One region of the Serratia sp. ID 25-353 genome, then DNA from elsewhere that is predicted to be linked to it. Evidence: predicted binding sites of a transcription regulator. Region 1 holds the regulator's gene; each other region holds the start of a gene.
What was found. The regulator Fur, encoded in region 1, represses iron uptake genes when iron is present. The targets are predictions, from matches to a motif close to ATAATAATGAGAACNACTATCAA.

Region 1 (10,309 bases):
CTATTCCTCTCTCATTTTATCCGGGATGCGTTTAATTAATAGCGACGCATTAACCCATTGGTTCTCTTATATTGGTCCTATTAGTCTTCATTTTTTCTTATATATTCGTGATGCGAATTAATTTCATTTAGAGAGCGCTCTCAGTTTTTATCTTCTGACTGACGGATTTAGTCAGGCTGAAACCATTAATCGTCTCAGGTTGACCACGTATCTCAATTTATTCTGATTTAATTGAATTTTTTATTCGACACCTTCCATGATCACCGGCGTAACAAAATCTCACTGATATGTGCTCCTTGTCATACTTTGACAAATCTCCCGCATTTTTCATTTGATAATTCGCGTCGCGAAAAATAGTCTGTCTGTAGCAATTAGTGCTGTGGGAATAACATCTCGTCGGCAATATTTTTTACCCGTTCGGGTTTTTTATTGGCAGTCGTGCAGGGCAGTGGTGAACACAGGCGGCTGCAACTTTTAAGTTAAGTCAAAGAGGAATTTCAATATGGGTACGCACGGTGCTCAGCGTAAAACGCTGGCGCTCGCAGTCGCGGGCGCGCTGTTGGGAACAGGGTTTGCCATGGCGCCTGAGGCGAAAGCCGCAGGGTTTATCGATGATTCCACGCTGACCGGCGGCATTTATTACTGGCAACGTGAGCGCGACCGTAAAGATCTCAATCCGGACAGCAAGGATTACAACCAATACACCACCAACCTGTCGCACTCCACCGCCAACCTGAGCCTGGATTTCGCTTCGGGCTACGCCTGGGACATGTTTGGTTTGGACGTCGGTGCCTTTACCGCCATCGAGCTGGCAGAATCCAGCGCCAGCGGCCACCCGAACGAGATCGCGTTCTCCTCGAAAAACCGTACCTACGACGAAGACTATTCCGGTGACAAAGGCGGCGTGAGCCTGTACAAAGCCGCCGCCAAATTCAAATACGGCCCGGTCTGGGCGCGCGCCGGCTATATTCAGCCGAGCGGCCAAACCCTGCTGGCGCCGCACTGGAGCTTTATGCCGGGCACCTATCAGGGGGCCGAAGCCGGCGCCAAGTTCGACTACGGCGACGCCGGTGCGTTGAGCTTCTCCTACATGTGGACCGACAAATACAAGGCGCCGTGGCATATCGAGATGGACGACTTCCGCCAGAACGATAAGAAAACGCGCGTCTCCTACCTGCACTCGCTGGGTGCCAAGTACGATTTCAAAAACGATCTGGTGCTGGAAGCCGCCTTCGGCCAGGCGCAGGGTTATGTGAATCAATACTTCACCAAGGCGTCTTACAAATTCGATGTGCTCGGCAACCCGCTGACCACCAGTTACCAGTTCTACGGTGCGGAAGACCGCATCAGTAACAAGAACGATCCGAACAGCATCTACGACGGCCTGGCCTGGCTGCAGGCGCTGACCTTCGGTTACACCACCGGTCAATTCAACTGGCGTCTGGAAGGCACCATGGTCAAGGCGGAAGGCAACCAGGGCTTCTTCCTGCAGCGCATGACCCCGACCTACGCCTCGTCCAACGGTCGTCTGGACGTGTGGTGGGATAACCGCTCCGACTTTAACGCCAACGGCGAGAAAGCAGTGTACGCCGGCGTGATGTATGACCTCAGCAACTGGAACCTGCCGGGCATGGCGGTCGGTGGCTCCTACGTTTACGCCTGGGACGCCAAGCCGAGCACCAACCCGATCTACGATCAGAGCCAGCGCCTGAAAGAGAGCGCCTGGAGCCTGGATGCGATGTACACCATCCAGGAAGGGCGCGCCAAGGGCACCCTGATCAAACTGCACTACACCCAGTATGACAACCACACCAACATCCCGAGCTGGGGCGGCGGTTACGGCAACATCTTCCAGGACGAGAAAGACGTCAAGTTCATGGTCATCGCGCCATTCACCATCTTCTGATGCATTCCCCGGCCTCGCCGCCGGGGGCAGTTAAGGGAATTCAACGATGAAAAAAATCATGCTGATGTTGGCGGCCGCCGCGGCCTTGAGCGCCTGCGCGCAACCCGCCGCGCCGCCGGAAGACGCCAAATTGAAACAGGCGTATAGCGCCTGTATCAACACCGCCGAAGGTTCGCCGGAGCGTCTGCAGCCCTGCAAGGCGGTGCTGAACGTGTTGAAACAAGAGAAGCAGCACCAGCAGTTCGCCGCGCAGGAAACGGTGCGGGTGATGGATTATCAGAACTGCATTATGGCGGTGCACAGCGGTAACGGTCAGGCTTACGACGCCAAGTGCGGCAAGCTGTGGCAAGAAATTCGCGATAACAATAATTAAGAAGGACAAGAACATGAACGCATTCAAACTGAGCGCATTAGCCGCGTTGACGGCAACGATGGGATTCCTGGGCGGCATGGGAAACGCCATGGCCGATCAACAGCGGGTGGATCAGCTGAGCCAGCTGAAGCTGAACGTAAAAATGCTGGATAACCGCGCCGGTGAAAACGGCGTGGATTGCGCGGCGCTGGGCGCCGACTGGGCCTCATGCAACCGGGTGTTATTCACCCTCAGCAACGACGGCCAGGCGATCGACGGCAAAGACTGGGTCATCTATTTCCACAGCCCGCGCCAGACCCTGCGGGTAGACAACGACCAGTTCAAGATTGCTCACCTCACCGGCGATCTGTACAAGCTGGAGCCGACCGCCAAATTCAGCGGCTTCCCGGCCGGTAAGGCGGTGGAAATCCCGGTGGTCGCCGAATATTGGCAGCTGTTCAGAAACGACTTCCTGCCGCGCTGGTATGCCACGTCCGGCGACGCCAAGCCGAAAATGCTGGCGAATACCGACACCGAAAACCTGGACCAGTTTGTGGCGCCGTTCACCGGCGACCAGTGGAAGCGCACCAAGGACGACAAAAACATTCTGATGACGCCGGCTTCGCGCTTTGTCAGCAATGCCGACTTGCAGACGCTGCCTGCCGGCGCGCTGCGCGGCCAGATCGTGCCGACGCCGATGCAGGTGAAGGTTCACGCGCAGGATGTCGATTTGCGCAAAGGGGTATCGCCGGATCTGAGCACGTTGGTCAAGCCGGCGGCGGACGTCGTCAACCAGCGCTTCGCGCTGCTGGGCGTGCCGGTTCAGGCCAACGGCTATCCAATCAAGACCGACATCCAGCCGGGCAAGTTTAAAGGCGCGATGGCGGTGCCGGGCGCCTATGAGCTGAAAATCGGCAAGAAAGAGACGCGGGTGATCGGCTTCGATCAGGCCGGGGTGTTCTACGGGCTGCAGTCGATCCTGTCGTTAGTGCCGAGCGACGGCAGCGGCAAGATTGCCACGCTGGACGCCAGCGATGCGCCGCGCTTCCAGTATCGCGGCATTTTCCTCGACGTGGCGCGCAACTTCCATAAGAAGGACGCGGTGCTGCGCCTGCTGGATCAGATGGCGGCCTACAAGCTCAACAAATTCCACTTCCACCTGAGCGATGACGAAGGCTGGCGCATCGAGATCCCCGGTTTGCCTGAGCTGACGGAAGTCGGTGGCCAGCGCTGCCACGATCTGAGCGAAACCACCTGCCTGCTGCCGCAGTACGGCCAAGGGCCGGACGTCTACGGCGGCTTCTTCAGCCGTCAGGACTATATCGACATCATAAAATATGCCCAGGCGCGCCAGATTGAAGTGATCCCGGAGATCGACATGCCGGCACACGCCCGCGCCGCGGTGGTCTCGATGGAAGCGCGCTATAAAAAGCTGCATGCCGCCGGGAAAGAGCAGGAGGCCAACGAATTCCGCCTGGTGGATCCGACCGATACCTCCAACACCACCTCCGTGCAGTTCTTTAACCGCCAGAGCTACCTGAACCCGTGCCTTGACTCGTCCCAGCGCTTTGTCGACAAGGTGATCGGCGAGATCGCCCAGATGCATAAAGAGGCCGGCCAGCCGATCAAGACCTGGCACTTCGGCGGCGACGAAGCGAAAAACATTCGCCTGGGCGCCGGCTACACCGACAAGGCGAAACCGGAGCCGGGCAAAGGCATCATCGATCAGAGCAACGAAGACAAGCCGTGGGCCAAGTCGCAGGTGTGCCAGACGATGATCAAAGAAGGCAAGGTGGCCGACATGGAGCATCTGCCGAGCTACTTCGGCCAAGAGGTCAGCAAGCTGGTGAAGGCGCATGGCATCGACAGAATGCAGGCCTGGCAGGATGGCCTGAAAGACGCCGAGAACGCGAAGGCGTTCGCCACCTCGCGCGTGGGCGTCAACTTCTGGGATACCCTGTACTGGGGCGGTTTCGATAGCGTCAACGACTGGGCCAACAAAGGGTATGAAGTGGTGGTTTCCAACCCGGACTACGTCTATATGGACTTCCCTTACGAGGTGAACCCGGACGAGCGCGGTTACTACTGGGGCACCCGCTTCAGCGACGAGCGCAAGGTGTTCAGCTTCGCGCCGGACAACATGCCGCAGAACGCGGAAACTTCGGTCGACCGCGACGGCAACCACTTCAGCGCCAAGAGCGACAAGCCGTGGCCGGGCGCCTACGGGCTGTCCGCTCAGCTGTGGAGCGAAACCCAGCGCACCGATCCGCAGATGGAATACATGATCTTCCCACGCGCGCTGTCGGTGGCAGAACGCGCCTGGCACCGCGCCGGTTGGGAACAGGACTACCGCGCAGGCCGCGAATACAAAGGCGGGGAAACCCACTTTGTCGATACCAAGATGCTGGAGAAAGACTGGCTGCGCTTCGCCAATATCCTGGGTCAGCGTGAACTGGCCAAGCTGGATAAGGGCGGCGTCGCTTACCGTCTGCCGGTGCCGGGCGCACGCGTAGCGGGCGGCAAGCTGGAGGCGAATATCGCGCTGCCGGGATTGGGCATCGAGTACTCCACCGACGGTGGCAAGCAGTGGCAGCGCTATGACGCCAAGGCCAAGCCGGCGGTCTCGGGTGACGTTCAGGTGCGGTCGGTCAGCCCGGACGGCAAACGCTACAGCCGCGCCGAAAAGGTCTAAGCCCGGTGCAACGGCCTGCTGTCCTGGCGGCGGCCGTATAACGAAGGGGGAATGCGTTCGCCCGCGCGTGTCGGCGTAGGGCGGACGTTGTAGTGAGAGGAGTACGTGGAGTCGCTGTGCCGCTGCAATTGTGATATTTCATGACATGATTTTCCCCCGGCTTGTCCGGGGATTTTTTTGCCCGTTGCACGGAGGGCATAAAAAAACCGCCTCGGTGTGAGGCGGTTTTTCATAGCCGGTCAGGCTTATTTCTTGTCGTGCAGCGTTTCGTCTTCGCGGCAGTCACCGGTTTCACAGTGGCCGTACAGGTACAGGCTGTGGTTAGTGAGCTTGATGCCGTGCTGCTTGGCGATATCACGCTGGCGCACTTCGATGGATTCGTCGCTGAATTCGATCACTTTGCCGCAGTCCAGGCAAATCAGGTGATCGTGGTGATGCTGTTGGGTCAGCTCGAACACGGACTTGCCGCCTTCGAAATTGTGACGTGTCACAATGCCCGCATCGTCAAACTGGTTCAGTACGCGATAAACCGTTGCCAGCCCGATCTCTTCGCCCATATCAATCAGTTTTTTGTACAAATCTTCCGCACTGACGTGATGGCATTCCGGATTTTGCAGTACTTCCAGGATTTTGAGTCGCGGAAGCGTGACTTTTAAGCCGGCCTTCTTCAATGCGATGTTGTTGTCGGTCATGCGAATTCAGTCCTGTTACTATGCTAATCAAGTTGAGGCGTACTCGCCTGTGGCATCGGTCGGCACAAAGAGTTAATGCGTCTCATTATAGAACCGGTTGTACTAAATGGAAACCGCCGGTTGTTAACAAAGATATAATTGCACTATTGCATGTTTTGCATGCAACGCCTTGATGGATGGGATAAACCGATATCTCAGTCTACCGTGACGGGGTGGGAAGTTACAAATCTGTAGCTTCTATCGCAGCAATCCCTGTTGCCGATGACGGCCCTGTGGGCACACTATGCACTTTACAGGGCCTTTGTTCAACCTTTCGCCAGTGCCGGGGCTTAGCCGACGATATCGGCCAGGCTCAGCTCTTCGACGATCTGTTTGACCCAGGCGTCGACGCGCTCGTTGGTCAGCTCCGGCTGACGGTCTTCGTCGATCGCCAGACCGATGAAGTGGTCGTCGTCCGCCAGGCCCTTGGAGGCCTCGAAGTGATAGCCTTTGGTCGGCCAGTGGCCCACGATGGCCGCGCCGCGCGGTTCGATAATGTCGCGGATGGTGCCCATCGCGTCACAGAAGTATTCCGCGTAGTCTTCCTGATCGCCGCAGCCGAACAGCGCCACCAGTTTGCCGTTGAAGTCGACTTCTTCCAGCGTCGGGAAGAAATCATCCCAGTCACACTGCGCTTCACCGTAGTACCAGGTCGGGATACCCAGCAGCAGGATATCGAACCCTTCCAGGTCTTCTTTGCTGCTTTTAGCGATGTCATGCACTTCAGAGACGTCGTCGCCAAACTGTTTCTGGAGAATTTTCTGGATCATTTTGGCAATGTTTTCGGTATTGCCAGTGTCGCTGCCAAAGAAAATGCCTACAGTAGCCATATCGCGTATAACCTTTAAATTCAAGTAATTGCATTACTCGACGCCGGCACTGCCGCCGCTGACGCCGATTAAAATGATGCCATGGCAAGAGCCTTTCGCCTCCGGGGCGGGCGCCGACAGGCGCAGTCTCTTACCGGTAAATGCGTATCATGCCAGAAAGTGGCGCCGGGGTTTTATCGCATTTATGCGATGCCGGAGAATGAAGAAAAGCGTGGTCGATCCGGCGTTGTCCTTAACGCCGCGCCGCGCGTGCGGCCGAAGAGATCAATGTTCCGGCTGTTCTTCCGCCAGTTGTGCCAACAGCATCTGCTCGATGAGTTCGCTGCGGCTGATGTTGCGCTGTTCCGCCAGTTTGTTCAGGGCGTCCACCGCATCCGCGTTGATTTTCAGCTCTACGCGCCGCAATCCACGCACTTTATCGCGCCGTAACTGATTGCGCTTATTGATTCTAAGCTGTTCATCGCGGGAAAGCGGGTTGGTTTTCGGGCGCCCCGGACGGCGTTCATCTGCGAACAGATCCAGCGTCGTGCGATCCGTTTGTTCTTTTGCCATAGGTAGCGGTACTGCAAGGGAGTTTGCATCAAAAAGCGCTCGCACGCTTCCGGAGGCATCGGTTAACACACTTCGGGCCAATAAACCCTAACCCAAATTCACCCCCGAACCGGCGTTCGCGAACGCGCTGGCGCGGCGGCAAAATTATAGCGCGCCATATTACCCCAGCAGATGGAGCGGCGACAATGCCTAACTGCGGGCTAAACGCGCTAAGCCGTTATCTTTAGCGCGTTTTTTCGCCAGATGAGCGGGTTTTTCAGGCTTCGTCGAGAAAACGGTGGATGGCGCGCAGCACCGCCTCCGGCTTCTCGGCGTGCACCCAATGGCCGGTGCCGGCGACGACGTGCGCGCGGGCCTGCGGGAACTGGCGCGCGATGTCTGCACGGTAACTGTCCTGCACGTACGGCGACAGGCCGCCGCGAATGAACAGGGTTGGGTGCGGCCAGGCCGGCACATCCTGCCAGCCGGTGATGTCTTCGTAACGTTCGATCAGCACCGGTAGGTTGAAACGCCATTCGCCGTTGTGGAAGGACTTAAGCAGGAACTGGATTACGCCTTCTTCCTGCAGATAGTCGCGCATCAACTGGGCGGCCGCCTGGCGCTGGGTGATGCCGGCGGCGCTGACGGCCTTCAGCGCGGCGAAAATCTCGTCGTGGCGGCGGGTCTGGTAATCCACCGGCGCGACGTCGATGACGATCAGCCTGGCGACGCGCTCGGGCGCGATAGCGGTCAGCGCCATCGCCGCTTTGCCGCCCATCGAGTGGCCGATGACGATCGCTTTCTCCAGCTGCAGTTCGTCGAGCAACGCCAGCAGATCCTGCGCCATGGCGGGGTAGTTCATGTCGTCGGCGCGCGGGGAGAGGCCGTGGTTGCGCAGATCGACCTTGATCACGGTGTGCTGTTTATGCAGATCGCGCGCCAGCACGCCCAGGTTGTCCAGATTGCCGAACAGCCCGTGGATCAGCAGCACCGGCAGCGCGTCTGACTCGGCGGCCAGCAGTTGATAATGTAATTTCATGGCGAAGTTCATACTGAGAGAGATTCAGATTAGGGTATCATGATTGAATCGCACGATGAATCATGCGGAATTTTCGCGGCGCGGGCTTGGCAGTGCCGGCTATAGGTATTAGTCTGCATTTGCCGTCCAGAGGCACATTGTTGTGTTCGCCCCAGCGCTTTTAACCTTATAATCCCATGGCTTGAATGCAGGATCTGGCTTCAGGTTCTAAGTAGAAAAAACAGTATTGGATAAAGATGAAAACTATTGAAGTCGACGAAGAGCTTTACCGTTATATTGCCAGCCACACGCAACACATCGGTGAAAGCGCGTCCGATATTTTACGCCGCATGTTGAAATTCACCGCCGGGCAGCCGGTGCGCGCGTTGCCTGCCGCCAGTGCACCGCAGTCCGTCGAGCTGGAAAAAGCGGCGCCGGCGCAGCGCCCACGCGATCGCGTACGCGCCGTACGTGAGCTGCTGCTGTCGGATGAATATGCCGAGCAGAACAAAGCGGTCAACCGTTTCATGCTGGTGCTGTCCACGCTGTATACCCTCGATGCCGCCGGTTTCGCCGCCGCCACCGAGGCGTTGACCGGCCGTACCCGCACCTATTTCGCCGGCGATCAGCAGACCCTGCTGGCCAACGGCACGCACACCAAGCCGAAGCATGTACCGGGCACCCCTTACTGGGTGATCACCAATACCAATACCGGCCGCAAACGCAGCATGATCGAACACATCATGCAGGCGATGCAGTTCCCGGCGGAACTGATCGAGAAAGTTTGCGGTACCGTCTAATTTAGCGAACAGCCCGTCATGCTGGCCGTGCGCGACGTATCTGCCCGGTCACCGACAGGGATGAGGGAGATATGTCGATGGCGAATAATCCACGTGCCGGGCAGCCCGCCCGCCAAAGCGATCTGATCAACGTAGCCCAGCTGACGTCGCAGTACTATGTGCTGCAACCGGAAGCCGGCAATGCCGCACACGCGGTGAAGTTTGGCACCTCCGGCCACCGTGGCAGCGCGCAGCGCCACAGTTTCAACGAAGCGCATATCCTCGCCATTGCTCAAGCGATTGCCGAAGTTCGTCATCAGCAGGGCACCACCGGCCCGTGCTACGTGGGCAAAGATACCCATGCGCTGTCCGAGCCGGCCTTCATTTCCGTGCTGGAAGTGCTGACCGCCAACGGCGTCGATGTGATCGTGCAGGAAAACAACGGCTTCACGCCAACGCCGGCGGTATCGCACGCCATTCTGTGCCACAACCGCCGCGGCGGCGCGCAGGCCGATGGCATCGTCATTACGCCGTCCCATAACCCACCGGAAGACGGCGGCATCAAGTACAACCCGCCGAACGGTGGCCCGGCCGACACCAACCTGACGTCGGTGATCGAAAAGCGTGCCAACGAACTGCTGGCGCAGCAGCTGAAAGGCGTTCAGCGTCAGTCTCTGGACAAGGCCTGGAACAGCGGCCACCTGCATGCCAAAGATCTGGTGCAGCCTTATGTCGAAGGTCTGGTTGAGGTGGTCGACATGCCGGCCATCCAACGCGCCGGCCTGAAGCTGGGCGTGGATCCGCTCGGCGGTTCCGGCATCGCCTATTGGCAGCGCGTGGCGGAGCACTACAAGCTGGATCTGACGCTGGTAAACGATTCCCTCGATCAGACCTTCCGCTTTATGCACCTGGACCACGACGGCATCATCCGCATGGACTGTTCGTCCGAGTCGGCGATGGCCGGCCTGCTGGCGCTGCGCGACAAATTCGATCTGGCGTTCGCCAACGATCCGGATTACGACCGTCATGGCATCGTCACCCCGAAGGGCTTGATGAACCCGAACCATTATCTGGCGGTAGCCATCAACTACCTGTTCCAGCATCGCCCACAGTGGGGCGCCGATGTGGCGGTAGGTAAAACGCTGGTGTCCAGCGCGATGATTGACCGCGTGGTGGCCGATTTGGGCCGCAAGCTGGTGGAAGTGCCGGTCGGTTTCAAATGGTTCGTGGATGGCCTGTTCGACGGCAGCCTGGGCTTCGGCGGCGAAGAAAGCGCCGGGGCCTCGTTCTTGCGCTTCAACGGCCAGCCGTGGTCGACCGACAAAGACGGTATCATCATGTGCCTGCTGGCGGCTGAAATCACCGCGGTAACCGGTGAGAACCCGCAGCATCACTATGACGATCTGGCCAAGCGCTTCGGTGCACCAAGCTATAACCGCATCCAGGCGCCGGCAACCCATGCGCAGAAAG
Region 2 (10,309 bases), 2.1 Mb from region 1:
ATGCTGGAGACCGGGATGCTGCCGCACACCGGGCAGAATTGGCGCTGCTCGCCGTATTCGGCGCGCGCCTTGCCGGGGATCAGGCTGGCCATCTGCGCCCAATAGAGCGACAGCGCGGCCCAGAGGAACGGCGCCTTCTCGCTGCCCACCTTGCCGAACTCGCGGTTGAGCAAGGCGTCGGCCATCAGCTCCAGCTCGTGCGCCGAGGCTTTCTCCAGGTTGTCCAGCACCGCCAGGATATGCTCCGGCGCCTGCGGGCGCAGCTCGGCGATCAGCGACGTCAGCAGCTTGCGCCAGTGTTCGCTGCGCGGGAACACGCTCAGATCGAGCGGCGGTTTGCCGCTGGCGGCGCCCTGCGCCAGCGCTTCACTCAGATCGAGCTGCAGCGGGTTATCGTGCAGCGCATGCTGCTGCGCCTGCGCCAGCTCGGCGGCGAAGTTCAGGTAGTCGCCCAGCGGATTGTCGACCGCCAGCTGACGCAGACGATCGGCGCGGCGGCTGTACAGGCTTTTCAGGTTGGCGAAAAGTAACGGCGGGATGTTCTCCGCCGTTGTGGACTTCTCACGCTGTGCCCCTAACTGCTCTTTAGGAACGATGCGGATACTCATCAGGGTTTATCTTCCTGTCGTTTCTCGCGGACCTCACGGTACCAGCGCGGATGATGTTTCTTGGCCCAGGCCGCCGGCACCCAGCCTTCCACCATCGCGGTAATGGTGCCTTTTACCCACAATGCGGCGTAAATGTGCACCATAATCACGATAATCAGGCCGACCGCGGCCAGCGAATGCACCAGCAGCGCGATGCGGATCAGCGGAATGGAGAACGACGGCGCAAAATACGGCCGCCAGATCACCACGCCGCTGGCCAGCAACAGCACCAGGCTGATAATCGCCGCCCAGAACACGCACTTCTGGCCGAAATTATAGCGCCCGGTGTCACCCACTTCCTCGTTCATGGCGATTTTGTGGATGTTCTTGGCCCAGACGATATCTTCCCGGTTGATCAGGTTATGCTTCCAGTAGCGCAGGAACATCAGCAGGAACGCGGCAAACATGATCACCCCGACAAACGGGTGCAGAATGCGCGCCAGCTGCGGCGTCCCGAAGATGTTCATCAGCCAGTTGAAGGAGGGGAAGAAGAACCCCAGCCCGCTGATGGCGGCGAACACGAAGCAGAACGCCACGATCCAGTGGTTGATGCGCTCCGGTGCGCTGTAACGCTGAATGGGCTTTTCCTTTCTCATTTGCGCGTCTCCTCGTCATGCGGCTCGTCGTGCTCGTCCTCATCGTCGACGCGGTTAGGCCCGACGCCGACATAGTGGAACACGCTGGCCGCGAAGGTGGCGGCAAAGCCGATGGCCGCCAGGGGTTTCCACACGCCCTTCCAGAAGGTCACCGCCGGGCTGATGCTCGGGTTGTCCGGCAAACCGTGGTACAGCTGCGGTTTGTCGGCGTGGTGCAGCACATACATCACGTGCGTGCCGCCCACCCCCGCCGGATCGTACAAACCGGCGTTCTGGTAGCCGCGGGTGTTCAGCTCGCTGACGCGATCCGCCGCCACCTGCTTCATCGCTTCCTTGGTGCCGAAGTGAATGGCGCCGGTCGGGCAGGTTTTCACGCAGGCCGGTTCCTGGCCGACGTCCACGCGGTCGACGCACAGGGTGCACTTGTACACCCGGTTGTCGTCCTTGTTCATGCGCGGCACGTCGAACGGGCAGCCGGCGATGCAGTAGCCGCAGCCGATGCAGTGCTCGGACTGGAAGTCGACGATGCCGTTGGCGTACTGAATGATCGCGCCTTCCGACGGGCAGGCCTTCAGGCAGCCCGGATCGGCGCAGTGCATGCAGCCATCCTTGCGGATCAGCCATTCCAGCTTGCCGTTTTCCTCCACCTCGGAGAAGCGCATCACCGTCCACGACTTGGCGGTCAGATCGGCGGGGTTATCGTACACCCCGACGTTGTGCCCCACTTCGTCGCGGATGTCGTTCCATTCGGAACAGGCCACCTGACAGGCCTTGCAGCCGATACAGGTGGTGACATCGATCAGCTTGGCCACTTCTTCCTGGTGGTCACGGGCGCGCGGCGCCGGCGTGAAACCATTGGTGGCGGATTTACGAATGATGTCTTGAGATTGCATGGCCATAATTCGTCTCCGTTACACCTTTTCCACGTTGACCAGGAACGCCTTGAACTCCGGCGTTTGCGTATTGGCGTCGCCGACGAACGGCGTCAGCGTGTTGGCGATAAAGCCTTTCTTCGCCACCCCTTCGTAACCCCAGTGGATCGGGATGCCGATGGTGTCGACTTCCTGGCCGTGCACCTGCAGTGTGCGAATACGCTTGGTCACCACCGCCTTGGCCTTGATGTAGCCGCGGTTGGAGCTGACCTTCACGGTGTCGCCCTGCTTGATGCCCTTCTTCTCCGCCAGCTTTTCGCCGATCTCCACGAACTGCTCCGGCTGCGCGATGGCGTTCAGCCGCGCGTGCTTGGTCCAGTAGTGGAAGTGCTCGGTCAGACGATAGGTGGTGCCGACGTAAGGGAACTTGTCGGATTTGCCCATCGCCGCCAGATCGTCCTTGAACACGCGCGCCGCCGGGTTGGACACCACGTTCGGGTGCAGCGGGTTGGTGCCGAGCGGCGTTTCGAACGGCTCGTAGTGTTCAGGGAACGGCCCTTCCGCCATCTTGTCGGTGGCGAACAGGCGGCCCATGCCTTCCGGCTGCATGATGAACGGCCCGACGTCGCTGCCCGGCGCGGCGGTGCTGTAGTCCGGGATATCGGCCCCGACCCACTTGGCGCCGTCCCACTCCAGCAGTTGGCGTTTCGGATCCCACGGTTTACCCTGCGGGTCCGCCGAGGCGCGGTTGTACAGGATGCGGCGGTTGAGCGGCCATGCCCAGGCCCAGCCCAGCGTATTGCCGAGGCCGGACGGATCGGCGTTGTCACGCCGCGCCATCTGGTTGCCGGCCGGCGTCCAGCTGCCGGCGAAGATCCAGCAGCCGCTGGCGGTGGTGCCGTCGTCACGCAGCTGCGCGAACGAGCTGAGCAGCTCGCCTTTTTTCACCAGCACTTTGCCGTCGGCATCCAGTAGATCCGCCAGCGCCTTGCCGTTGTTTTCCTGCGCCACCTCTTCCGGCGCCGGGTTGTCCGGCGTCAGGTAGTCCCAGGTCATGTTCAGCACCTGTTCTGGCACCGCACCGCCGTCGCGCGCATACATCTCGCGCAGGCGGCTGAAGATGCCCGCCAGGATCTCGCCGTCGTTCAGCGCTTCGCCCGGGGCGTCCGCGCCTTTCCAGTGCCACTGCAGCCAGCGGCCGGAGTTGACGATCGAGCCGTTTTCTTCGGCGAAGCAGGTAGACGGCAGGCGGAACACTTCGGTCTGGATCTGCGAAGGGTCCACCTCGTTAAACTCGCCGTGGTTCTGCCAGAAGTTGGAGGTCTCGGTGTTCAACGGATCGATGGTCACCAGGAACTTCAGCTTGGACAGCGAAGCCACTACCTTGTTTTTGTTCGGGAACGACGCCACCGGGTTAAAGCCCTGGCAGAAGTAGCCGTTGACCTTGCCCTGCGCCATCATCTCGAAGTACTGCAGCACGTCGTAGCCTTTGTCCCACTTCGGCAACCAGTCAAAGCCCCAGCTGTTGTCCTTCTGTGCCTTGTCGCCGTAGAAGGTCTTCATCATGCTGACGAAGAATTTCGGGTAGTTGCCCCAGTAGTTCACCTGGCCCGGCAGCAGCGCCTTCGGCGTGTTGGCCTTCAGGTAGGTCTCGAGATCGGTCTGTTTCTCCGACGGCAGCGTCATGTAGCCCGGCAGGCTCTGCGACAGCAGGCCGAGATCGGTCAGCCCCTGGATGTTGGAGTGGCCGCGCAGCGCGTTGACGCCGCCGCCCGCCATGCCCATGTTGCCGAGCAGCAGCTGGATCATCGCCATGGTGCGGATGTTCTGCGCGCCGACCGAGTGCTGAGTCCAGCCCAGGGCGTACAGGAACGAAGCGGTTTTATCCGCGACGCAGGTTTCGGCGATGTATTCGCACACCTTGAGGAAATCGTCCTTCGGCGTGCCGCAGATGTTGGTCACCACGTCAGGCGTGTAGCGGCTCACGTGCTGCTTCAGCATGTTCCACACGCAGCGCGGATCCTGCAGCGTGACGTCGCGCTTGGCGAAGCCGTTCTCGTCGAACTGGTAATTCCAGGTGGTTTTGTCGTACTTGCGGTTTTCCGCGTCGTAGCCGCTGAACAAGCCGTCTTCGAAGGCAAAGTCTTCCCGCACCAGCAGGCTGGCGTTGGTGTAGGCCTCGACGTATTCGCGGTTGAACTTGTTGTTGGTCATCAGATACAGCAACACGCCCGACAGGAAAGCGATGTCGGTCCCGGAGCGGATCGGCGTGTAGAAGTCCGCCACCGATGCGGTTCGGGTAAAGCGCGGATCGATCACGATCAGCTTGGCATTGTTGTGTATTTTGGCTTCCATCGCCCAGCGGAACCCCACCGGATGCGCTTCCGCCGCATTACCGCCCATGACGATAATCAAATTCGCGTTCTTGATATCAACCCAGTGGTTGGTCATCGCACCGCGACCAAATGTTGGAGCAAGACTTGCTACCGTTGGTCCGTGTCAGACACGCGCCTGGTTGTCTACGGCAAGCATGCCGAGAGCGCGACTAAATTTTTGCGACAGAAAACCTGTTTCGTTGCTGGCGGCCGAGGCGCACAGCATGCCGGTGGTCAGCCAACGGTTGACGGTAACGCCCTGATCGTTGGTTTTGATGAAGTTGGCGTCGCGGTCTTCTTTCACCAGCTTGGCGATGCGGGTGAAGGCGTCGTCCCAGCTGATGCGTTGCCATTTGTCCGACCCTGGCGCCCGGTATTCCGGGTACTTGAGGCGGCTTTCGCTGTGGATGAAGTCAACCAGACCGGCGCCTTTCGGGCAAAGCGCGCCGCGGTTTACCGGATGATCCGGGTCCCCTTCGATATGGAAAATGCTTTCTTTGGCGTTCTTGGCGCCATCACCAAGGCTGTACATCAACAGCCCACAGCCGACGGAACAATACGTACAGGTATTACGGGTCTCGCGGGCGCGCAGCAGTTTGTACTGCCGGGTTTCCGCCAACGCCACGTCGGGGGCAAAGCCCAGCGCGGCCACCGTCGTTCCTGCCATACCGCCAGCGCAGATCTTAAAGAACTGCCTTCTGCTGACCTGCATGGGGGTCTCCTTTACTCTCGATTGTCACATTGTTCAAATGCGCCTGCCCGCTAGCGCGGCAAACGCGAATGTCACTGTTGTTATGCTTGCTACGAACGCCGGCCATATTACCACAGCGTGCTTGTGGTTGTTACACACTCGTGCTCATTCAGTGAACGCATTGGCACATTTCGATACATTTCGGCGTTGGCGCTCCCTACAGTATAGAGAGTAACCCACGCGCCGGATCGACGGCTTGACACGGCCCCCCGCCGCCCTATTCTATCAGTATGTTAGCGCAGCGACCCGCTCATTAACCACACAGTTCACAGGGCATTGATAATCATTTTCAATATCATTTAATTAACTATAATGATCCGACTGCTTACGCGGTGCTCGCCCTTTGCGCCGCCCATACACCACTGGAGATGATGATTATGAGTTATTCACTGCCATCCCTGCCGTACGCTTACGACGCACTGGAACCGCATTTCGACAAGCAGACGATGGAAATCCATCACACCAAACACCACCAGACCTACGTCAACAACGCCAACACCGTGCTGGAAGCCTACCCTGAGCTGGCCAAATACAGCGTTGAAGAGCTGATCCAGGATCTGGATAAAGTGCCTGCCGACAAACGCACCTTCATGCGCAACAACGCCGGCGGCCACGCCAACCACAGCTTCTTCTGGAAAAACCTGAAAACCGGCACCACGCTGGGCGGCGATCTGAAAGCGGCCATCGAGCGCGATTTCGGCAGCGTTGAGAAATTCCAGGAAGAGTTCGAGAAAGCCGCAGCCACCCGCTTCGGTTCCGGTTGGGCCTGGCTGGTGCTGAAAGACGGCAAACTGGCCGTGGTGTCTACCGCTAACCAGGACAGCCCGCTGATGGGCGAAGCCGTTGCCGGTGCTTCCGGTTTCCCAATCATCGGCCTGGACGTGTGGGAACACGCTTACTACCTGAAATATCAGAACAAACGTCCTGATTACATCAAGGCGTTCTGGAACGTGGTCAACTGGGACGAAGCCGCCGCACGCTTCGCCGCGAAGAAGTAATTCGCCCCCGTTGATGAAGATGCCCGCCACCGGCGGGTATTTTTTTGCCTGAAATCCGCTAAAGTTTGACCACTTCTTGCCGATGGTTTGTTCAATTGACGTTCGCCCGGAGAAGGAAAAACGCTATGGCGGCATTGCAAGCATTGGCAGGAAAGTTCACTCATCTCACCGTAGGTAAAAAGCTCGGTCTCGGCTTCGCGTTGTTGCTGCTGTTGGCGGTGGTCATCGCCGGCACCGGGGCGCAATATCTGCACATCATCGAATCCCGCGCCGATCGCATCGACTTCAGCAACCGGCTGAACGAGGAGATCAACCAGGCCAAATACAACCGCGCCATGTACGGCCAGACCTACCGGCCGGAGTACATTCAGAACAACCGCGCCAATATTGAGAACGCCGTCAAACTGATAGACCAGGGGCAGGCGCTTGACTGGGACGCCCAAAGCCGCAAGGATCTGCAGCGTCTGGTGACGCTGATCGGGGAATATCAACAGCAGCAAAAAGTCTTTGAGCAGGCGGTCACGGCGAAAGACGCGGTGCGCCAGAGCTGGAACATGTCGGAAGTGCAGGCCAGCCTGAGCCAGGTGGAACGCCAACTGACCAACGGCGATCTGCAGCTGGCCTTTATCCAACTGAACCAGAAGCTGACCCAGGTGCGCTACGGCGCGCGCGGCCTGCTGCTGAGCCTGAACAAGGAAACCGAAGCCCCGCTGATGGCGGCCATCGACGACGCCCGCGACGCGGCCAACGCGCTGAGCCGCCGGGTCAGCGACGCGCAGCGCCCGCAGCTGCAGCCGCTGCTGGCCGCCCTGGACGATTACAAAAACCGCATCGCGGCTTACCTGCCGGCCTATGAGCACGAGCAGCAGATCAGCCGGCAGCTCGGCGAACGCGCGCAAGCGATCGGCATGCTGGTCAACGCCTTTATGCAGGACGAGCTGGTGCAGACGCGCAACAACATCAATCTGGCGCAGCTGCAAATGGGCATCACCACCCTGATCGCCATCATCGCCGGGGTGCTTATCGCCTGGCGCATCACGCTGCAGATCACCCGTCCGCTGCACAGCACCCTGGCGATGGCGGAGCGCATCGCCGGCGGTGACCTGCGCCAGGCGCAGACCAGCACCCGCCGCGACGAGCTGGGGCAGTTGCTGAACGCGGTGGCGGCCATGAGCCAAAACCTGCGCACCATGATTGAGAAGATCCAGATGGGGGTCAGCCAGGTCTCCACCGCCTCTGCGGAAATCGCCGCCGGCAACACCGATCTCTCTTCCCGCACCGAGCAGCAGGCGGCGGCGGTCGAGGAAACCGCCGCCAGCATGGAACAGCTGACCGCCACGGTGAAACAGAACGCCGACAACGCCCACCACGCCAATCAGCTGGCCACCGACGCTTCGCAGACGGCGCAGCAGGGCGGCAAGCTGGTGGAAAACGTGGTCAGTACCATGCGCGATATCTCCAGCAGTTCGCAGCGTATCGCCGAAATTACCACCCTGATCAACGGTATTGCCTTCCAGACCAACATCCTGGCGCTCAACGCCGCGGTCGAAGCGGCGCGCGCCGGCGAACAGGGCCGGGGCTTCTCGGTGGTTGCCAGCGAAGTGCGCAGCCTGGCGAGCCGCAGCGCCCAGGCGGCCAAGGAGATCGAAGGGCTGATCGCCGAATCGGTCAGCCGGGTGAAAACCGGCACCGAACTGGTGGAAAGCACCGGCAACACCATGGAACAGATCGTCCGCTCGGTCACCCACGTGCGCGACATCATGGCCGAGATCGCCGCCGCTTCCGATGAGCAGACGCGCGGCATCGCCCAGATTGGCCAGGCGATCGTCGAGATGGACCACACCACCCAGCAGAACGCCGCGCTGGTGGAAGAGTCCGCCGCCGCCGCCGACTCACTGGAAGAACAGGCCGACATGCTGCTGCAGAGCGTCTCGGTGTTCCGTTTGGCGGAGCAGACCGAACCCGCCGCCGTGAAAGCCGCCGCGCCGAAAGCGCCGGCGGTAAAACCCGCGGCCGCCAACGCCGCAGCGGAAGAGAACTGGACCACCTTCTGACGCCCCGCCGCCCGCCCGAGGATTTTCGGGCGGGTTGTTATGTCCCCCCGGCACAACTCAGGCTATGCTGAGCCCTCGACGCGAGACACGGAGGCGCACATGCATCACCCAGACGTTTACATCGGTAATATTCAACCCTATGAGGGCGGGCGCCCCAGCGCCATCGCCAAACGCCAGGTGGATGGCGCCATCCGGCTCACGCCGCTCGGCCTGGAGGGCGACGAACAGGCCGAGAAAAGCTACCACGGCGGGCCGGACCGCGCGCTGTGCCACTACCCGCGCGAGCATTACGCCCACTGGCGCGAGCAGTTTCCGGCACAGGCAGAGCAGTTTTGCGCCCCGGCCTTCGGCGAGAACATCTCCACCGAAGGGCTGACCGAACACAATGTGTTTATGGGCGACATCTTCCGCTGGGGCGAAGCGCTGATCCAGGTCACCCAGCCGCGCTCACCGTGCTTCAAGCTCAATTATCACTTCGCCATCGAGGATATTTCGGTGCTGATGCAGCAAAGCGGCCGCTGCGGCTGGCTGTATTGGGTGGTGTCGCCGGGCGCGGTCAGCGGCGATCGTCCGCTGGAGCTGGCGGCGCGCAACAGCGACGTGTCGGTCGCCGAAGCCATCGCCATCGCCTGGCATATGCCGTTCGACGCGGAACAGTATCGCCGCCTGTTGGCGGTGGCCGGCCTCTCCGCCAGTTGGAGCAAGACCATGCTCACGCGGCTTGCCGAAGGGCGCCTCGAAGACTTCAACCGCCGCCTGCTCGGCCGTTGAAATCGCGGGCGGAAAAGATGAAAAACGTGCGTCGAATGCCGCGTTAACCCTATTCTTCCGCCTATACTGTAGCCGCACGTTTTTTCAGCCAGGAGCCAGGTAATGACCACCCCGATCCATTCGATTCATCACGCCGCCGCCGAAGGCTATCAGGCCAACGCCGATCGCTATGTGAAAGGCCGGCCGGATTACCCGCCGGAAATCGCCGTCTGGCTGCGTGAAACTATCGGCCTGCACGCCGGCATGACGGTCATCGATCTCGGCGCCGGTACCGGCAAGTTTACCCCGCGCCTGCTGGAAACCGGCGCGCAGGTGATCGCCGTCGAACCGGTGCCGCAAATGCTGGAAAAACTGTCGGCGGCGCTGCCGCAGGTGAAAACGCTGGCGGGCACCGCCGAGGCGATCCCGTTGCCGGACGAGTCCGTCGATGCGGTGGTCTGCGCCCAATCCTTCCACTGGTTCGCCACGCCGCAGGCGCTGGCGGAAATCCAGCGCATCCTCAAGCCCGGCGGCAAACTCGGTCTGGTGTGGAACATGCGCGATGCGCGCGTCGGTTGGGTGCGTAAATTGAATCAGATCGTCGATAGCCACGAAGGCGATGCGCCGCGTTTCTATACCGGCGAATGGCGCAAATTCTTCCCGTTCAAAGGCTTTGAACCGCTGCAGGAGCAGGTGTTTATGCTGGGTCACCGCGGCGCGGTGGAGGACGTGATCTACAACCGGGTGCGTTCAACCAGCTTTATCGCCGCGCTGCCGCAGCCGCAACAGGAGCAGGTTATCGAGCAGTTGCGCCAGCTGGTGGCGGAAGAAGAGGAACTGCGGGGCCAGGACACGGTCACCGTGCCCTATCAGACCAAGGCGTATTTCACCACCAAGGTCTGATGCCCGGGGGTTCAGAACGCTTTCTTGGCGTAACCGGTGACCGCTTTCAGGCCCATCTCGCGGCCCAGCGCGGTCATCGGGTGCACCACGATCAGCCCGCGCGCGCTCTTCTTCAGCGCACCCATATCGGCCTGCTCTTTCTTGGTGATCTCGCGGCTGAACGGCAGCTTGCTCAGCTTCTGCGCTTCGGCGCTCAGCTTCTCGCCACGCACGTTTTTCAGGCGTTCGATCTCCGTCGCCAGTTTCTCTTTCTCTTTGGTGTGCTGCGCGATCAACTCAGGGTTGCCCTGTTGGATCACGGTGGCGTCTTTGTGGTTCAAGGCGTCCAGCAGGTCGCTCAGGCGCTTGATCTCTGCCTTTTCT
Region 3 (10,309 bases), 1.4 Mb from region 1:
CTGGTATTTCACGCCCACCTCGGTTTGTTTGCCGGTGGTCGGCTTGAGCGGATCGGCGCCCGGCGCGCTCGGGTACAGGTTAGGATCGAACGAGGTGCAGTAGCTGACGTACGGTGAAATGCCGTTGTCGAAGGCGTAAAGCAGGCCCGCGCGGCCGGTGAACTGGGCATCGTTGTAGGTCTGCTCTTTACCGCCGCTGGTGCGATCGCGGGTGTTGACCTGCGACCAGTCCTGACGGCCGGACAGCAGCAGGTTCCAGTTATTCCACTCCAACTGGTCCTGCAGATACACCCCGACCTGATTCAGCGTCTTCAAATCGCTGGAAGCCAGCGCCAGCGTGCTGCCATCGATGCTGGGGCGAACCGGGTTGGCCCAGTCGATCGGGTAATCGTTGCCGCGATCGCGATACATCTTCGAATCGATATGGCTGTAGCGGTAATCCAGCCCGCCCAGCACTGTGTGCTTCACCTCGCCGGTGTCGAACAGGCCCTTCAGCTGGTTATCCACGCCAAACTCGTTGGTCATCTGCGTTTCATGCTGCGCCATGCGGGTGACGGTGTGGTCGTTAACCTTCGAGTTTACGTTATAAACCAGATATTTATAGTCTTCATCACGGTGGGTGAAGCGCAGGTTCTGGGTAAACGACAGCGCATCGCTGAAGTTATGCTCGAGGCTGTAGCCGATCGACGCCTGCTCGCGCCGCGACTTGTTGAAGCTGGGTTCGCTGACGTTGAAGTCATAGGGCACATAGCCCGCGCTGGTCGGGAACAGCGTGCCGGCGCGCGGCAGGAAGTTGCGCGATCCGGCTTTCGGATCGTTCTGGTAGCTGGTCAGCAGCGTAAAGCTGGTGTCTTCGTTCGGCAGCCAGGTGAAGGCCGGGGCGATGGCCACCCGTTGCTGCTTGCTGTCTTTGACAAACTCATGTTCGGTTCTGGCGATGCCGTTCAGGCGGTAGAACAGGGTATTGTCGTCGTTGAGCTTGCCGCCGAAATCGAACGCCGTTTCCGCCAGATGGCGGTTGCCGGTGCTGAATTTGACTTCGTGAATGCTCTGGGCGGTAGGGCGTTTACTGGTCATCACCACCACGCCGCCGGGGCTGACCTGGCCGTACAGCACGCCGGCCGGGCCATGCACCATCTCCACGCGCTCCAGCAGCCAGGGATCGATCTGCCCGGCGCCGCCGTTTTGGCTCGAGAGGCCAAAGTGCAGGCCGTCGAGCAGCTTGGGCGCATAGCGGAAGCCGCGGCTGATCACTTCGTCATTGCGGTTGGAGTTGCCACGGTAGGTGGTGATCACCCCACTGGTGTAGTTCAGCGCGTCGGCGACCGACGCCGGCTCCTGGTCGTTCATCTGCTCGCGCGTGACCACCGAGATGGACTGCGGCGTTTTGCGCAGAGGGGCGGCGGTCTTGGTGCCGGCGGCGCTTTCTTTGGCGACGATCCCTTTGACCGGCGCGGTCACGCTGTTTTGCGCGTCGGCGGTCACCAAAATCGTCTCGTCCGCCGCGGCGGACGCGTGTTGCGCCAAGGGCAGTAAGGCCAGCGCCGATCCCAGCAACAGACGCTTGGCGGCCGTCGCCTCCGCATTTCCGTTTGCTATCCCTTTGTTTTTAATCTTCATTATCTCTCCTGCATACCTGCGTTGTGTGTCATGCCACCCTGATAAACCCCGAAATGCCGACAAGCGGTCTTCTCCCGTCGACGCGGAAACGCCGTGTGTGCACGACGGTAAAAATCCGACAAATAGTATTGAAAATGATAATGAGTATCAATACGATTGTCAGGTTTTGTAAAAATCACTCGTGTTATGTAAGGGGCGCTATGGAGTTTTTGCCGGAAAAGAGGCCAGAAAGCGGTCATGAGGGATTGGCGGCGCAATGGCTGCGTGAAGAGGCGGCAGGACAGCCTGCGTGGTGGCAGAAGGTGGCCTCACACGGCACGCCCATCGTCGAGCCGCACGATGACCGCCACGTCAAAATGACCTGGCTGTGGCGCGATCCCGCCGGCGATGAACGGCACTCGCCAATACGCCGCGTTTACGCCGATATCAACGGCATTACCGATCACCACAGCACGTCCCCCAGCAGCCTGACCAGGCTCCCCGGCACCGACGTTTGGTACGGCGCCGCCGTTATCGATCGCCGTTGGCGCGGCAGCTATAGCCTGATCCCTATTACCGATCGGGATCTTCCCCCCGTATTCAGCGACGACGAAACGTTGCGCGACCGCCAGCAGCGCGCCTGGTGGGTATCGCTGTTCCCATTGGCCATCGCCGATCCGCTGAATCGCGTATCGCTGGGGCCGTCTCATCGCCCGCGCCCGGTTTCCCTGGCGCAAGGGCCGGATGCCGACGATCAAAGCGCCTGGCAGGCCGCCGATCGGCCATGGGATGAGGCGCGGCTACAGCTTTTTCAGTGGCGCAGCGAACATCTGGATAACCAGCGGCGCGTCTGGCTGTATGCCAGCGGCGACGCGGCGGTGAAAGCGAATCGCCCGTTGGTGTTATTGCTCGACGGCCAAAACTGGATCGAAAGGCACGCGCTGTTGCCGGTGATCGAGCACGAAACGGCAAGAGGGCACCTGCCGCCCGCGTGCTGGCTGCTGATCGATGCGATCGACGGTGAACACCGGGAAAACGAGCTGCCCTGCAACGCCGCCTTCTGGCAAGCAATCATCGATGAGTTGCTGCCGCAGGCGCAGAAGCGCGAACCGTTCAGCGAGGAAGGGACGCGCACCGTTGTCGCCGGCCAGAGCTACGGCGGGCTGGCGGCGTTATATGCCGGTGTGCACTGGCCGGAACGCTTTGGCCACGTGTTGAGCCAGTCCGGCTCCTTCTGGTGGCCTACGGTGCAATTCGTTACCCAGTTCGAAAAACGCCACGAGCTGGAGGAAGGCTGGCTGATACGCCAGGTTCGGCAACGCAACGCGGCGTCGCCCACGCTCACCGTGATTCAGCAAGCCGGCGATCGAGAGGCGGACATCGAATTCGTTAATCGCCAAATGCATCAGGCGCTGACGGCGGCGGGGCACCGCGCCGAATACCGCGTGTTTTCCGGCGGGCACGATGCGCTCTGCTGGCGCGGCGGCCTGGTGGACGGCGTGCGCCAGCTGCTTTCCGCGATGAAATAACCCACACATTTTGACAGACAGGTAATGAAAATGACTCAGGAACAACAAAACCCGTTCGATGACGAAAGCCTCCGTTTCACCGTTTTGGTCAACGCGCAGCAGCAGTATTCGCTGTGGCCGCAGTTTGCCGACACGCCGCAGGGGTGGCGCGTGCTGATGGGGCCGGCGTCGCGCGGCGAATGCATCGACTACATCGAAACGCACTGGCAGGACATGCGGCCGGCGGCGCTGAAAGCGGCGGATGCGGCGCGTTAAGCGCCAGGCAGCCACATCGATACATTCCGTTTGAGGAAAAGGACAGACACCATGTCAGAAACGCTTTCTTTGCCGGATACTCAGGTCGAGTATCGGGATTATCCGCTGGTTGCAGCACAACCGGGGATCTGGATCGCCGACCAAATCGCGCTGCGCCGCAACGGCTTCGCCGTGGCGCACTACACCGAACTGCACGGCGCTATCGACCGCTCGGCGCTGGAGCGCGCCATCCGTCAGGGGCTGGCCGAAGCGGATACGGTTCAGGCGCGGTTCTTTGAGGCGCAGGACGGCCAGCCGGTGCAGCGTTTACCGTTGATAGCCGACCCTGCACGCGTGCAGGCGCCGGAGTGGTTCGATTTCAGCACGCAGCCGGACGCCGAACAGGCGGCGCTGGCGCTGATGAACGACGATCTGGCGCAGGATCTGCCGGCGGACGGCGAACGGCCGCTTTATCGCCATGCAGTGATCCGCGTCAGCGCCGAGCGCTGGTTCTGGTACCAGCGCTTTCATCATCTGACCCTGGACGGCTTCAGTTTCGAAGCCATCACCCGCCGGATCGCCGATATCTATCGCGCGCTGCGCCACGGGCTGTCGCCGGCGGCCTCGCCGTTTACCCCGTTCGGCAAGGTGGTGGAGGAGTTTCAGCAATGGCAAACGTCGACCGCACGTGAGCGGGCAGCCGAATTCTGGCGCCAGCATCTGCGCGATTTGCCGTCGCCGCTGTCATTATCGACGGAGAGTCGGGAGGTTGAACCGGGTGCCCGGCCGCTCAAACAGGCGCTGGTGCTGCCTGAATCGCTGTTTGACGAAGCGCTGCGCGATGATGCGCTGCAGTCGCTGCAACCGGCCGATATCGTCACGGCGGCGCTGGCGATGTATCTGGCGCGCATGAGCGGTGAAACCCGCTTCTCAGTCGGCTTTCCTTTCATGCGCCGGATGGGGTCGCAGGCGCTGGCGGCGGTCGGCCCGGTGGTCAACGTGCTGCCGCTGCTGCTGAACGTGACGCCGGCGATGTCGCTGGCGGACGTCTGCCAGGCCACCGTGGCGGAGATCAAGCAGGCGCGCCGCCATCAACGCTATGAGGCGGAGCAGATCAAACGCGATCTCGGCCTGGTCGGCGGCCATCAGGAACTGTATGGCCCGGTGGTCAACGTCAAGGTCTACCACAGCGCCTTGTCGTTCGACGGTCAGGCGGCCACCACCCATACGCTGGCGATGGGGCCGGTTGACGATCTGGAGTTTGAGATCGGTTTTCGAAGCGGCGTGCTGACGCTGTCTTTGGTCGCCAACCCGGCCAAATACTCGCCGCGCACCTTGCATCATCACGCGGAGCGCATCGGCCATTGGCTGCAGCAGCTGGCGCGGCAGCCGCGCCAGCCGAACGGCCAACTGGCGCTAATCAGCGATGGGGAACTCAGACAACTCGCGGCCTGGGGGCGCGGCGCCGAGCTGACGCCGCCGGCGGGCATGGTCTCGATTATGGATGCGTTCCAGTGCCAGGTCGAGCGCCAGCCCGAGGCGTTGGCGGTGGCCTGCGGCGACGTGCGCCTCAGCTACCGGCAGCTCTCCGAACGGGTGATGCAACTGGGGCGAGTGCTGATCGAAAACGGCATCGGCGCCGAAGACGTTGTCGCCATCGGCATTCCACGCTCGGTGGACACGCTGGTCGCGCTGCTCGGCGTGCTGGCCAGCGGCGCGGCCTATATGCCGCTCGATCTGGACTATCCGCGTGAACGTTTGGCGCTGATGTGCGACGACGCGCGGCCGGTAATGTTGCTGACCCACCGCGCCACGCGGGCCAACATGCCGGATCTGCCGCAGATATTGTGCCTGGACGACGCCCCGTGCCTGGCGCGCTGCGCGGCCGCCGAGGCCACGCCGATAACGGATGCCGAACGGCGTGTGCCGCTGAGCGAGGCGCATCTCGCCTACATGATTTACACCTCCGGCTCGACCGGCAAACCCAAGGGGGTCATGTCCACACACCGCGGGCTGCTGAACCTGTTCCTGTCGCACCAGGCTTCTCTGTTTGGCCCGGCGATCGAAAAATTCCAGGCTCGCCACGCGCGCCGCTTGCGCGCCGGCCATACCGCCTCGTTTTCTTTCGACTCCTCTTGGGAACCGCTGTTCTGCATGATGATGGGCAGCGAACTGGTTATCTTCGATGAGGAGCTGCGCCGCGACCCCTGGGCGCTGCTGGAACAAACCCAACAGACGCCGATCGATCTGCTGGACATCACGCCGTCGTTCTTCTCGCAACTGGTGGACTGCGGCCTGCTGAAAGGGCAGTTCCCGCTGCCGTCGTTCGTGATGATCGGCGGCGAGGCGGCGACGCCGACGCTGTGGAACCTGATGCAGCAGCATCCGGAAGTGGAGATCCACAACTATTACGGCCCGTCCGAATACACCGTCGATACCCTCGGCGCGCCGGTGACGGCCGCAGACCAGCCGGTGATCGGCCGTCCCCTCGCCAATACCTCAGTTTGGCTGCTCGACAGCCGCCTGCAGCCGGTGCCGATCGGCGCGGCGGGCGAACTGTACATTTCCGGCAAAGGCATCGCGCGCGGTTACCTGCGGCGCCCGGATCTGACGGCGGCGCGCTTTGTCGCCAACCCGTTCGCCGAAGGCGAGGTGATGTACCGCAGCGGCGATCTGATGCGCTGGAGCGCGGAGGGCCAGCTGGTGTTCATTGGCCGAACCGATCATCAAATTAAGGTGCGCGGCTTCCGCGTCGAGCTGGGTGAGGTGGAAAGCGCCTTGGCCGCCTTGCCGGACGTGGGGCGAGCGGTGGTGATCGCCGAGCCGATCGGCGCCACCTATCGCCTGATCGGCTACTGCTCGGTGCAGGATGACGCGCGCCGCGCCTCGCCGACGCTGCAAAACGAGCTGCTGGGGCAGCTGGCGCAGCGTCTGCCGGATTATATGGTACCGGCGATCCTGGTGGTGATGCCGGAGCTGCCGCTCAACGTCAACGGCAAGATTGACCGCCAGGCGCTGCCCAAACCGCAGGAGACGCTGGCGCAAAGCATTCGCGAACCGGCCACCGAGCAGGAAAGGCTGATTTGCCGCGCGATGGCCCACCTGTTGGGGATGGAGCGCGTTGGCGCCGACGACGATTTCTTCGCGCTCGGCGGCGACAGCATCTCGGCGATGGGGCTGGGCACCGCCCTGCGGCGCAACGGTTATCTGTTGCGGCCGCGCGAGATCTTCGCGCTGCACACCCCCGCGCGCATGGCGCAGGCGATGCAGCCGCTGGTCGTAGACTCTCAGACCCCACGCAGCGTGCGGCAAGGCCCGATCGACGGGCTGCCGATCCTGCACTGGTTTGCCGAGACGGGCGATATGCATCGCCGCTTCGCGCACGGCGTTTTCCTGCGCGTGCCTGCCGAGCTGCAACCGGAACAGCTGCGTGATGCGTTGGAACAGCTGCGCACGGCCCACCCGGCGCTGGGCGCCCGGATCCGCGATGGCCAGTTGGTGGCTGAAGAAGCCGCTAGCGCTGAGTTCATGCAGGTTCAGACCGTATCCAGCGAACTGGAGCCGGCGGCGGAACAGGCTTTCGATGCCGCACTCGAGCATCTCGATCCGGCGGCCGGCGCCATGATGCAGGCGATCTTGTTGCAGCGTGACGGGCAGAGCCTGGGGCTGGTGCTGGCGATCCACCACCTGGTGGTCGACGGCGTTTCCTGGCGCATCCTGCTCGAGGAGCTGCGGCAAGTGGCCGACAGCGCCATGCAGGGGCAGCCGATCACGCTGCCGCCGGAAGAAACCTCGCTCTATGAGTGGTCTGCGCGTTTACGCGCAGACGTGGAGCGCCGGGAAGCCGAGCTGCCGTTCTGGCGGCAAATGCTGGCGGACGGCGTGCCGCGTTTGGGCCGGCGCGCGCTGGAACCGCAGACCGATCGCATCGCCTCGGTGAACGAACGGCGCACGCTGCTCGACAGCCGGTTGACCGCCGCGCTGCTCGGCACATTGCCGCAGGGCTATCGCGCCCAGGTTGAAGAGATCATGCTGTGCGCGCTGGCTCAGGCCTGCCGCCGCCGTTTTCAGACCGCTTCGCTGCGTTTCTCTCTGGAGTCGCACGGCCGCGCCGAACTGGACGACGGCCTCGATCTGGCCCGCACCGTCGGCTGGCTGACGGCGGAGTACCCGCTGCGCATCGAACTGCATGACGCCGAGCACAATGAGGCCGTGCGCGCGGTGAAACGGGCGACGCGAGCGGTGGCCGATCGCGGCATCGGCTACGGCCAGCTGCGTTATCTGCATCCACAGCGCGACGACCTGGCGGCGCTGGCGCAGCGCAACGCCCCGGAGATTTTATTCAACTACCTCGGGCGCTTCAGCCAGGATGAAGGGCACTGGATGCCGCAGCGCAGCCAAACCCGCTTCCGCGACGCCTTCGCCGTGGCGCAGGATGCGCAGCAGGCGCTGTCTTACGGGCTGGAAGTGAACATCTTTGTCGAGGAACGGCGCGACGGCGCCTGCCTGGCGATTAACTGGAGCTGGCTGGAGGCGATTTTCAGCGAGAGCGACATAACGCAGCTGCACAGCGGCATTGAGCAAGCGGTGCGTTCACTGTGCGAATTTGCCGAACGGCATCCCGAACGCGCGGCGGCGACGTTGGTGGCGGCCGAGATCGCCCAGCCGGGCGTCGATGATGAGGCGGTGCGCGCCTGGGAGCGGGAGTGCGGGCCGTTAGCCGCGGCGCTGCCGCTGTTGCCGCTGCAACACGGCCTGCTGTTCCATGCGCAGACGGCGCAGCAGGGCGGCAGCTATAACTCGTTGACGCGCCTGAGCCTCTGCGGCGAACTGGACGCGCTTCAACTTCAGCAGGCGCTGGATGCGGTGATCCGCCGCCATCCGCAATTGGCCGCCCGATTCAACCGCGAGGGCGAACCGCTGCAGCTGATACCGCAGGAAAGCCAATGGCCGTTGGACAGCCACAGGCTGCCGCCGCTGGCCGAAGAACAGGAGGCACAGGCACTGCACCGGCTGGAGCAGCAGGAACTGCAGCGCGATCTGTTCAACCAGCCGGGCGCGATGCTGCATGCGCTGTGGGTCAAACACGGCGATAGCGAACGCTACACGCTGTTCCTTAACGCGCACCACCTGATCGTCGATGGTTGGTCGACGCCGGTGGTGCTCAACGATCTGATGCTGGCCCTGCGTGAAGGCGAACAGGCGTTGCCGCCGCTGCGTTCGAACTATGCCGATATCGTGCGCCGTCTGACCGCGCGGGATGCCGAAGCCTCGCGCCGCCTGTGGCGTGAGACGCTGCAGGATGTGCGCCCGACGTTACTGTTCGGTGACGCGCAGGACGATCGCGTGCATGAGCTGGAAATGACGCTGCCGCCGGCCGAGGAAAAGCGCTTGCTGACCCTGTGCCGCGAACGCGGGTTGACGCTCAATACCGTGATGCAGGGCATTTGGGCGCTGCAGCTGGCCAGCTGTTGCGGCCAGCAGGACGTGGTGTTCGGCTCGCCGGTGTCCGGCCGCTTTGGCCAGATAGAAGGGGTCGAGGAACACGTCGGCCTGTTCAGCAACACGTTGCCGGTGCGAGTTCGTCTGCAGCATGACCGTTCGTTGACGGAACAGCTGACCGACCTGCAGCACCGGCAGATTGCACTGCTGGAGCACGACGATTTGGGGTTGGGGGAAATTCAGCACCTGGCCGGGGCGGGCACGCTGTTCGATACGCTGTTGGTGGTGGAGAACTACCCGGACAACGACGCTCTGTTGGGCGGCGCAGGATCGCTGCGTTGCGACGCCATCCGCAACAAAGGCTATACCCACTATCCGCTGACGCTGCTGGTGCTGCCGGGCGAACGTCTGCGCCTGCTGATGGAGTACCGCGCCTCGGTGCCGCAACCTGAACGCTTCGCCGCGCGGCTGATGGCGCTGCTGCAACAGTGGATCGTCCAGCCGGATCTGCCGCTGCCGCGCTGGCAGTTGCAAACCCCGCAGGAGCAGGCGCTGATCGCGGCGGTCAACCGCACCGGGCAGGCGGTGGCGGACACCACCTTGCATCAGGCGATCGCCGATCAAGCGCGGCGCACACCGGAACGCATCGCGCTACAGGATGCCGGGCACAGCCTCAGCTACCGTGACATGCAGCGCCAGGCCGCGCTGCTGGCCGAGCGGCTGACGGTGGCCGGCATTCAGCCGGGGGACATTGTCGCGGTCGCGTTGCCGCGTTCCGTGCGCCTCAGCCTGGCGTTGACGGCGATTGTGCAGACCGGCGCCGCCTGGTTGCCGCTGGACACCGGCTACCCGGACGAACGTCTGGCCTACATGGTGGAGGACGCCAAGCCGCGGCTGATTATCACCGAAAGCGCGTTGGATGCCCGCTTCGCCGCGCTGGCGCCGACGCTGCTGTTCGATGCGCTGGACGAGAGCGGGCGCGAACCGGCAGCGCGCCAATCGGCGGGGAACGGCGATTATCCCGCCTACGTGCTGTATACCTCCGGCTCTACCGGGCGGCCGAAAGGCGTGGTGGTGAACCACCGGGCAATCGTCAACCGCCTGTTCTGGATGCAGCACGAGTATGCGCTCGATGCGCAGGACGTGGTATTGCAGAAAACGCCGTGCAGCTTCGACGTTTCCGTCTGGGAATTCTTCTGGCCGCTGATGGTTGGTGCGCGCCTGGTGATGGCGCCGCCGGAGGCGCACCGCGATCCGCAGGCGCTGACGACGTTGATCGACGACTATGGCGTGACCACGCTGCATTTCGTTCCGTCCATGTTGGCTATCTGGGTAGAGGCCTTGAACGAACGGGCGCCACAGCGCGCCGCCGCCAGCCTGAAACGCGTGTTCTGCAGCGGCGAAGCGCTGTCGTGTGAACTGGCTTCCCGCTATCAGGCGTTGGTTACCGCGCCGCTGCATAACCTGTATGGCCCAACGGAGGCGGCGGTCGATGTCACCTACCA

Region 2: sodA (superoxide dismutase [Mn]) is a predicted target of Fur. The motif match lies at 5,518-5,540, and genes of this name have one in related genera.
Region 3: fes (enterochelin esterase) is a predicted target of Fur. The motif match lies at 1,749-1,771, and genes of this name have one in related genera.

Annotation. Positions count from the first base shown of each region.
Region 1 is NZ_CM139236.1:3,013,961-3,024,269, reverse strand. Features, by position in the region: gene chiP (chitoporin ChiP) at 503-1,906, shown strand; gene chiQ (ChiQ/YbfN family lipoprotein) at 1,953-2,279, shown strand; gene ACYF6X_RS14610 (beta-N-acetylhexosaminidase) at 2,293-4,950, shown strand; gene fur (ferric iron uptake transcriptional regulator) at 5,196-5,642, opposite strand; gene fldA (flavodoxin FldA) at 5,972-6,511, opposite strand; gene ybfE (LexA regulated protein) at 6,776-7,063, opposite strand; gene ybfF (esterase) at 7,320-8,093, opposite strand; gene seqA (replication initiation negative regulator SeqA) at 8,318-8,860, shown strand; gene pgm (phosphoglucomutase (alpha-D-glucose-1,6-bisphosphate-dependent)) at 8,938-10,309, shown strand, end outside.
Region 2 is NZ_CM139236.1:41,471-51,779, reverse strand. Features, by position in the region: gene fdhE (formate dehydrogenase accessory protein FdhE) at 1-608, opposite strand, end outside; gene fdoI (formate dehydrogenase cytochrome b556 subunit) at 608-1,243, opposite strand; gene fdxH (formate dehydrogenase subunit beta) at 1,240-2,142, opposite strand; gene fdnG (formate dehydrogenase-N subunit alpha) at 2,155-5,202, opposite strand; gene sodA (superoxide dismutase [Mn]) at 5,619-6,239, shown strand; gene ACYF6X_RS00205 (methyl-accepting chemotaxis protein) at 6,365-8,293, shown strand; gene yiiM (6-hydroxyaminopurine reductase) at 8,393-9,064, shown strand; gene ACYF6X_RS00195 (class I SAM-dependent methyltransferase) at 9,167-9,946, shown strand; gene ACYF6X_RS00190 (YibL family ribosome-associated protein) at 9,958-10,309, opposite strand, start outside.
Region 3 is NZ_CM139236.1:1,656,271-1,666,579, forward strand. Features, by position in the region: gene ACYF6X_RS07930 (TonB-dependent siderophore receptor) at 1-1,620, opposite strand, end outside; gene fes (enterochelin esterase) at 1,821-3,128, shown strand; gene ACYF6X_RS07940 (MbtH family protein) at 3,159-3,383, shown strand; gene ACYF6X_RS07945 (non-ribosomal peptide synthetase) at 3,435-10,309, shown strand, end outside.